4 regions of the Streptomyces fradiae ATCC 10745 genome follow, and region 3 is predicted to be linked to each of the others. Evidence: riboswitches for the same ligand, from Rfam matches in the RefSeq annotation. Region 3 holds a riboswitch; each other region holds the start of a gene.
The links. A riboswitch is a leader RNA that binds a small molecule or an ion and turns the genes downstream of it on or off. The one in region 3 is predicted to bind cyclic di-AMP.
Positions count from the first base shown of each region.

Region 1: linked by a shared signal. The riboswitch ahead of CP974_RS26875 (M23 family metallopeptidase) and the one ahead of CP974_RS23295 (M23 family metallopeptidase) in region 3 are both predicted to bind cyclic di-AMP.
Region 2: linked by a shared signal. The riboswitch ahead of CP974_RS11645 (LysM peptidoglycan-binding domain-containing protein) and the one ahead of CP974_RS23295 (M23 family metallopeptidase) in region 3 are both predicted to bind cyclic di-AMP.
Region 4: linked by a shared signal. The riboswitch ahead of CP974_RS01475 (LysM peptidoglycan-binding domain-containing protein) and the one ahead of CP974_RS23295 (M23 family metallopeptidase) in region 3 are both predicted to bind cyclic di-AMP.

Region 1 covers NZ_CP023696.1:6,143,327-6,145,518, forward strand. The annotation lists cyclic di-AMP (ydaO/yuaA leader) riboswitch at 782-942, shown strand; gene CP974_RS26875 (M23 family metallopeptidase) at 945-1,892, shown strand; gene CP974_RS26880 (SGNH/GDSL hydrolase family protein) at 2,038-2,192, shown strand, end outside.
Region 2 covers NZ_CP023696.1:2,634,854-2,637,045, forward strand. The annotation lists gene CP974_RS11645 (LysM peptidoglycan-binding domain-containing protein) at 390-1,094, opposite strand; cyclic di-AMP (ydaO/yuaA leader) riboswitch at 1,098-1,270, opposite strand; gene CP974_RS11650 (LysM peptidoglycan-binding domain-containing protein) at 1,531-2,192, opposite strand, start outside.
Region 3 covers NZ_CP023696.1:5,230,515-5,232,706, reverse strand. The annotation lists gene CP974_RS23300 (GntR family transcriptional regulator) at 1-426, opposite strand, end outside; gene CP974_RS23295 (M23 family metallopeptidase) at 714-1,484, opposite strand; cyclic di-AMP (ydaO/yuaA leader) riboswitch at 1,498-1,659, opposite strand; gene CP974_RS23290 (M16 family metallopeptidase) at 1,892-2,192, opposite strand, start outside.
Region 4 covers NZ_CP023696.1:343,382-345,573, forward strand. The annotation lists gene CP974_RS01470 (sugar phosphate isomerase/epimerase family protein) at 1-223, shown strand, start outside; gene CP974_RS01475 (LysM peptidoglycan-binding domain-containing protein) at 378-1,112, opposite strand; cyclic di-AMP (ydaO/yuaA leader) riboswitch at 1,116-1,283, opposite strand; gene CP974_RS01480 (vanadium-dependent haloperoxidase) at 1,722-2,192, shown strand, end outside.

The DNA of each region.
Region 1 (2,192 bases), 910 kb from region 3:
TCCCCGCCCCCCGCCGTCACGCCCGCCCGCCACCGGCCCCGGCGCGGCCCGCTCCGCCCTCCCGGACCGCGCCCCGGCCACCCGCAAGCCCGGCGGCCCGCTCCCCCGAGCAGCCGGACCCCGGGCGTCCCGGTCGACCCCGTGGAAACGCGTCCGGACCCGGGGCTCGCCGCGCCACCGCGCACCCGCCCGTGCAGCGACCGCCCGGGGCGCCGTGACACCCGGCCCGCCCGTGCCCCTGTGGCACCCGCCCCGCCCCGCCCCGCCCTCCCTCCGCCCGCGGCCTCGGTCGCTGTGTCCCGTGCGGCTCCCGTCCGCGCCACCGGGCCCCACGGGAATGAGGGGAAGGATCCAGGACGCCGACCCCATCGCGTCTCACCAGCCCCGTGCCCCTTCTGTCCCGTTCCAGCCGTCTTCGCGGCAGGGACCGGAGGCGGAGGGGGCGTTGTTCTGCGCCAGTTGAGGTCCCATGGGGTACTAGATGCGCTTCTGGTGCTTCTGTCCGTATTGAGTGTCTACGTCATAACCCGCCCTGGAAACAAGGGAGATGACCCGCGCGCGTGAGCAGCGTCATAACGGTGACGGAACGTGGCCGGCCGCGGCGCCGAAAAACCCTGCCGGGCAAGCGAATTCATGATCCGTAATCCACGGACAGTGACCGCCGCTCTCCGGCCGATTCCCCTCCGTGAAAGCGTCGGCGCAACCTTCCGCTTGTTCCCGTCGTCCCCACTCGTTTACGGTCCCGTTTCAGCCGGGCGGATCGCCGAATCCTGCCGCCGCCCCGGAATTCGCACCCATCCACGTGTGGCAGGAGCGGGGGAACCAGGTAGTTCGCCGTACGGGAATTCCCGCACGGCTCGGGGTGAAGTCGCGCCAACACGCGGCCGGGCATCTCCAGTCCGAACCCGACAGCTCACCTCGCAGGCGCCGGAGAGGAATTCGCCATGCCCGCCAAGGGTAAGCACCGCCGCATCAAGTCCAGCCCGATCACCCGCGGTTTCGTCGCCGCCGGCACGGGCGGCGCCACCATCGCCCTCCCGTTCCTCGGTGCGACCGGCGCGCAGGCCGCCGCCCCCGCCGCCGCCCCGGCCGCCGCCCCCGCGCAGACGGCCGCCGTCGCGACCGTCGCCGAGGCCGGCAAGCCCGCCCCGCGCGTCTACACCGTCGTCGCCGGCGACTACCTGGCGAAAATCGCCCACAACAAGAACGTCAAGGGCGGCTGGAAGAAGCTGTACGCCGACAACCGCGAGGCCATCGGTGACGACCCGTCGCTCATCCACCCGGGCCTGAAGCTCACGCTCGGCGCCAAGGGCGAGGGCCGGAGCAGCGCCCAGTCCGCCCCGCGCACCGCCGACTCCGATGAGGCGCGCGCCTCCCGCTCCGCCGAGACCCCGGCCCGTACCGCGGTCAAGCCCGAGCCCAAGCCCGAGACCCCGGCCCCCGCCCCCGCCGAGAAGGCCGAGGAGCAGGCGCCCGCGCAGAGCGGCTCCGGCTTCACCGCCCCGGTCTCCGCCGGCGTCACCACGCCGTACCGCGCCTCCGGCGCCATGTGGTCCTCCGGCTACCACACCGGCGTCGACTTCGCCGCCTCCTCCGGCACCTCCGTGAAGGCGATCGGCGCGGGCACCGTCGTGTCCGCCGGCTGGAGCGGCGCCTACGGCAACGAGGTCGTCATCAAGCACGCCGACGGCAACTACTCGCAGTACGCCCACCTCTCCTCCCTCTCCGTCTCCGCGGGCCAGTCGGTCGGCGGCGGCCAGCAGATCGGGCTGTCCGGCTCCACCGGCAACTCCTCCGGCCCGCACCTGCACTTCGAGGTCCGCACGGGCCCCGGCTACGGCTCCGACATCGACCCGGTGGCCTACCTCCGCAGCCACGGCGTCAGCATCTGACGCACCCCGCGCGAGCCGTCGCGTCACGCCGCTGCCCGGCACCCTCCCACGGGTGCCGGGCAGCGGCGCGGTGGTGGAAATCACGCCCAGTCAACCCCTCCCTACGGTCGCGTAGGTCACATCCCGCGGAGGATGATGTCTCGCCGTGGCAGACGATTCGACGATGGGGGAGAACGACATGATCGGGTCGTACACGGCGATCGGGGACAGCTTCACCGAGGGCGTCGGGGACCCGGGCCCGGACGGGCGGTTCGTCGGCTGGGCCGACCGCCTCGCGGTCCTGCTCGCCGACCGGCTCCC
Region 2 (2,192 bases), 2.6 Mb from region 3:
AACCGGCGGGGCGCCCCCGGCCCGCTACCGCCCGCCCCCTGGGACGAAAAACCGGATGGGCCGGGGCGTTCGGGGCGAACGCCCATGTTCCCTACCGGACGGTAACCGGCTTGAGCGGGCTCGCACTCATCCGGCGTGGGGGGATGTGCCCCGGTATGGGGCCCGGCCGGACGCCTCGGGCGGCCGGCCGACGGTGGCCGGGCGGCCATGGGGGGCGGTCGCCGGGCGGGCGGCCCCGGGGGGCGGGGCGGGCGGCCGCTCGGCCGGGAAGCGCGGCGCGGAGGAGGGGGAAGGCCCCGGGCCGTCGCGTACGGGGGATGCGCGACGGCCCGGGGCCGGACCGCGGAGGCGCCCCGGACCGGTCTCCCGGCCGCGGGGCGCGCCTGAGGTCAGCTCAGGTGGAGCTGCTGGCCCGGGTAGATGAGGTCGGCGTCCGCGACGATGTCCTTGTTGAGGTCGAACAGCTTCTTCCAGCCGCCCTTGACCTTCTCCGCCGCGGCGATGCTGCTGAGCGTGTCGCCGGCCTTCACCGCGTACTCGCCGTCGCCCTTCGCGACCTTCGCCCCGGTCGGCGTGGTCACGGTCTTCTTCGGCGCCGCCTTGGGCGCGGCCTTCGGCGTGGAGGGCTTCGGCGCGGACGGCGCGGCCTTCGGGGCCGTGCGCTGCTCGCTGCGCGTGGTGGGCTGCTCGGCCGCGCGCTCGGGGGCGGCGCCGCCGTACGGGGCGGAGGACAGGCCGACGCCGCAGCTCGGCCAGGCGCCCTTGCCCTGGCCCGCGAGGACCTTCTCGGCGATGGCTATCTGCTGGGACTTGCTGGCCTTGTCGGCCGTGGAGGCGTACTGCGTGCCGCCGTACGCGGCCCAGGTGGAGGCCGAGAACTGCAGGCCGCCGTAGTAGCCGTTGCCGGTGTTGATGGACCAGTTGCCGCCGGACTCGCACTGCGCGACGCGGTCCCACTCGGCGGCGGTCGCGGCGCCGGCGGGCGCGGCGCCCATCAGCGGGGCGGCGACGGCCACACCGGTGATGCCGGCGAACGCGGCGAGACGGACGGCCTTGGACGGGCGGCGGTGCTTGCCCTTGCCGGAATTCAGCATGGCGGATCTCCTCACCGACGCCTGCGAGGTGAGCTGTCGGGTTCGGGCCTGGTGAGTGCCCGGCCGCGCGCCGGGTGGCGCGCGGCTTCACCCCGAGCCGGTTCCGCTCGTCTCCCGACGACCGGGCCCGGCACCTACCTTGGGTCCCCCGCTCCTGCCTACGGCGCTCGAAGCGTCGACTGTTCCCGTCGTCCGGCGGCAGGATTCGGCGTTACCGGTCGAACGGGGCCCGCGTTGGCGAGCGGTATCGACGGTACGCACAGACCCGCGCGGAGATCAAAGTCAGACATCCCGGTCAATCCGCCCCTACGAGCCTCCCTCGTGAGGGTGTTTGCGCAGGTAGGGGCGGAAGCGGACCGATCGGGCGGCGTGAGGGCGCGAGTTGGAGTGAAGAGACTCTTGTCTCACTTCGAGGAAACGGACATTCAGCCCGTAACTACCCCTGATTCGCGCCCAGCTCCAGGCTCTGGCCAGGGCGGATGAGGTCGGGGTCGCTTCCGACGGTGCCGCGGTTCGACTCGTAGAGCGCCGGCCAGCCGCCGGGGACCTCGTGGGTGTCGGCGATGGACCAGAGGTTGTCGCCGGGCTGGACGGTGTACGTGCCGTCGGGGGCCAGGCCCTCGCCCGTACGTGCCGTTCCGTCACCACGTGAGGGGTGTCCACCGGTTTCGCGCGGCTCGGCCGGAACACCGGTTTCGCCCGACTCGCCGGATCCGCCCGGTACGGCCGGGGCGGCGCCGGCCTCCTCCTTGGCCGGCTCGCCGCGGTGCTTGCCGGTGCCGGGCGCGGGGGTGCCCGCGCCGTTCCCGGCCGCCGGCGCCTCGCCGGGGGCGGCGGGGCCGGTGGCGGGGCCGCCGGGAGCGGTCGGGCCGGCCGTCGCGTCGGGGGCGGCCGGGCCGCCGGACTCCGCCGGGTCCGCGCCCGGCTCCGCGGAGCCCTCGGCGCCCTCCGTGCCCGCGGGGGCCTCCTCCGGCGCGGCGGGCGCCCCTTCGCCGGCCTCCCCGCCGGTCTCCGCGTCGGCCCCCTTGCCGGTCTCCTTGCCCTTGCCCTTCTCCGCTCCGGTGCTCTCGGAGGGCTGGGGCACGGCGGTCGGGTCGG
Region 3 (2,192 bases):
GTCGGGGCTGGCGGAAGCCTGGGCGAGCGTCTCGTGGAACCACTCGCCCAGGGACCGCAGGTCCTCGCCCCCGCCTCCGCGGGCCCGCTGCTGCCCGAGCCGTACGAGGCCGCGCAGCACCTTGAGGTGGGCCTCGGTACGGCGCTGCGCGGCGCGGGCGGCTCCCAGCGGCTCCAGCAGGGCCCGCATCTCCAGCAGATCGGCGGCGTCCCGCTCGGTCGGCTCGGCGACGCAGGCGCCGACGTGGCGGCGCGAGACGACGAAGCCCTCCGACTCCAGGGTGCGCAGCGCCTCGCGGACCGGGACGCGGGAGACCCCGTAGCGGCGGGCCAGGTGCTCCTCGGTGAGGCGGCTGCCGCGCGCCAGCACCCCGGAGACGATGTCCGCCCGGATCGCCGTGCACACCGACTGCGCGGGTACGCGCATACCGAACCTCCGATTCACTCCGCCCACAGTCCCGCTCGCGCCGTTCCGCAAGCGCTGTTCCGCCGCGTCGCCGAATTGTCCGGCGCCGTTTCCCGTGACTCTATTGCAGTGACGGGTTTCTGCCGATAGCGGGCCGGAATTCATGATGCTTTTCGGCCGACCGGTTCGCGACGGACGACCGGCCCCGGAGGCCGGCGCGGAGCGCCGGGGGTGCCGGCGCCGCGGGCACGGCGAAGGCCCCGGCTCGGTCGGGGAGCCGGGGCCTTCGCGGAGCGGGACGGGACGGGTCAGACGTTGACGCCGCGCGCCCGGAGGTAGGAGACGGGGTCGATGTCGGAGCCGTACTCCGCGGTGGTGCGCGCCTCGAAGTGGAGGTGCGGGCCCGTGGAGTTGCCGGTCGAGCCGGAGACGCCGATCTGCTGGCCCGGCATGACCTCCTGGCCGACCGAGACGCCGATCGAGGCGAGGTGGCCGTACTGCGTGTACGTGCCGTCGTGCATCCGGATCACCACGTTGTTGCCGTACGCGCCGCCCCAGCCGGCCTCGACGACGGTGCCGCGGCCCACGGAGACGACGGAGGAGCCGTACGGGGCGTGGAAGTCGACGCCCGAGTGGCTGCCGGAGGACCACAGCGAGCCGCCCGACCGGTAGGACGTGGAGACGTACGAGCCCGCCACCGGCGACTGGAAGGAGTCGAGGCGCTTGCGCTCGGCCTCGCGGGAGGCGCGCTCCTCGGCCTCGCGGGCGGCCTCCAGACGGGCCTCGGCCTGGCGCTCGGCGGCCATCTCGGCCATGGCCTGGCGTTCGGCGACCTCGGCGGCCAGCTCCTGGGCGGCGGCCTGGTCCTCGACCTGGTCGGCCAGGTCGTAGCCGGCGATGGCCTGCTTCACGCCGGCGTCCTCGAAGGAGGCGCGCTCGGCGTCCGCGGCGAACGCCGGGGAGGTGAGGGTGCCGATGACGCCGGAGGTGGCGAGAGCGGCGGCGCCGGCGGCGTGGGCGCTCCTGCGGCTCATACGGCTCGGGGCACGGTGCTTCCCGGTGGAACGGGTGAACGCCATGAAGAGGACGTGTCCTTTCCTTCCCTCTCGCCTACCGGGTTAGCTGACGGGTTCGGAGCAGGAAGGTCTCCTACGGGCCCCTCCGCGCGGTGCGAAGGCGTCCGATTCACCCCAGGGGACATGGGTCCCCGGCTCCCCAGGCTCGCGCCTGACGGGGATTCGGCGATCGCTGCCCGGTGCCGCGGGTGCGGCGGTACAGCGGGGCGGACAGCGGATAAGACGCTAAGCGGCTGATCTTTCAATCACCAAACGGACACGGTTTTTTGTAGCGCACGCCACAGAACAGACGACACGACTCCTCAGCAAAACGGACATACGTCCACATGAAAGCGGAACCCCGACATCCGGAGGATGTCGGGGTTCCGCTTCGTGCGTGGAGCGCCGCCCGGTGGCCGTAGGGCCGTCAATCAGCCCGTGACGACCGTCACTTCGCCGATGCCCAGCGCCTCGACCGGATCCTTGATGCGGGCGGCGTCGCCCACGAGGACCGTGACGAGGCGGTCCGGCGGGAAGGCGTTGACGACGGCCGCCGTCGCCTCCACCGTGCCGGTGGCGTCCAGGCGCTGGTACAGCCGGGCCTGGAAGTCGTCCGGGAGGTGCTGCTCGACCTGGTCGGCGAGCGTGTCGGCGACGGACGCCGCCGTCTCGTACCGGAGCGGGGCCACGCCCACCAGGTTGTGCACGGCGGCGTCGCGCTCCGCGTCGGTC
Region 4 (2,192 bases), 4.9 Mb from region 3:
GGTCGTCGCGGACGGCGTGCCGTTCGGGCCAGCCGTGCGGCGCGGGGTGATGTGCGAGCCGCCGTACGGGGTTCCGGCGCTGGAGCCGGTGCTGGCGGCGGCACAGGGGCTGGGTGTGGACCTGTTCGCCGTCGTGGAGCAGGACATGTACCCGTGCCCGCCGGACCGGCCGCTCCCGATCGCGGCGCGCACCCGGCGCTTCCTCCGCTCGTGCGGCGCCTGAGGGCGGGGGCACGGCGGGCGTCGGAGCGCGGAAGGGGGAAGCGGCCCGGCGGGGTGCTCCTGACGGGCCGTGGGAGGCGGGGCGGGCCCGGGGGCCACGCGCGCGACCGGGCACCCGGCGGGATGCCGGGTGCCCGGTCCGATGGACCGTCGGATCAGTACGGGCCGTTGACGTTGTCGATGGAGCCGTACCGGTCGGCGGCGTAGTTGCACGCGGCGGTGATGTTGGCGACCGGGTCGTACGGGTCGAGGGACGTACCCGGTACGTGGTAGGCGCGGAAGGTGGGGTCGATCACCTGGAGGAGGCCCTTGGAGGGCGTTCCGGCGGCGGCGTTCGAGTCCCAGTTGTTGATCGCGAGCGGATTTCCGGAGGACTCGCGCATGATGTTGCGGTGAATTCCGTCATAGCTGCCGGGAATTCCGTGCCGGGCCATGATGTCCAGGGATTCCCTGATCCAGCCGTCGAGGTTGTCGGCGTACGCCTTGGCGGCGACGGGGGTGGCGGCCGCGGGCTGGGCGGCGGCCTGGCGGGCCGCCGCTGCCACGCTCAGCTCGATGCCCGGCCGGATGAGTGACGGGTCGTCACCGATGGCCGCCTTGTTGTCCTCGTACAGCTTCTTCCAGCCGCCGCCGACCGCGTGGTCGGTGGCGATGCCGGACAGGGTGTCCCCGAGGGCCACGGTGTAGGTGGCGGGGGCGGCCGGCGCGGCGGCCGGGGCCGCGGCAGGCGCCTGAGCTGCGACGACGGCCACGGCGGGGGCCGCGGCGGGGGCGGCGGTGGCCGCGCCGGCCAGGGGCAGGGCGAGGGCGGCTCCGCCGGTGCTCGCGACGACGAGTCCACGGCTGAGGCGGCTGAGCTTGCGGCGTGCGTGCTTACCCGGTGCGGGCATGGGTCGTGTCCTCTCCGACGCCTGCGAGGTGAGCTGTCGGGTTCGGGCGGGAGCTGCCCGGCCGCGGTCGCCCGCGACTTCACCCCTAGCCGTCCCGGATGCCGGGTGCGGCGACTTACCTGGTTCCCCCGCTCCTGCCGAGCGTGAATGTGTGAGTGGCGGAGTCCGGAGAGCGGCAGGATTCGGCGTTCCCTCCGGAATGACGGTGACCGTAAACGACGTACGGCCGCGGGAACAAGGCGGGGAATTCCATTCGAAGATCGATTGGGACGGCCTCCGGGGGCGAATTCCTCGCGCCCGCAAGGCGTCCGGGGAATATGGCCGCCGCGCGCCCGTGACCGACGTCACGGAGCACATCTGCGGAGCGTGACGCCACCATCACGCCGCAAACCGCGCCGAATTGACGCCCCCTCCACCAAAGAGCCCAAAAGGCTTAAAGGCTATCCAATCGGACAGATCACCCGCCTTTCGGCTCCGTTCGGGTGGCCGTGGTGCCCGGACGGCGCTCGCGCGGACCGGAGCGGTTGCGGCGCACCCACCGGCGCCGAGGGTGGACAGCAGGGATCGACAACCGCAACGAACAGGGACGAACACGTGCAGAAGACATCAGTGAGGACGTCGCCTCGCCGGGCCCTGGCCGCCGCCGCGGCGCTGCTGGGGCTGACCGCAGCCGCGGCGGCGGTCCCGGCGGCCGTCGCGCAGGCGGAGCCCGCCGTGTCGGCGCCCGGCGCCGTCATCGCCGACTGGGCCCGCCTGACGGGCGAGGTCGTGGACCCGGAGGGCGACCTCAACTCGTCGGAGACGGCCGTCTGGCACGCCGTCGTCTCGGCGGGCATGTACAACGCGGTGGTCGGCATCGAGGGCCGCTACGAGCCCTACCGCTGGGACGGGCGCGGGCCCCGCTCCGCCTCGTCCGTGGCCGCCGCCGCGACCGCCGCCCACGACGTCCTGCTCCACTACTTCCCCAAGGCGAAGGCGCAGCTGGAGAGCGCCCACACCGCCTCGCTCGCCGAGGTGCCGGACGGGGCCGCCGAGAAGGCGGGGGTGGCCTTCGGCCGCCGCGCCGCCGCCCACATGATC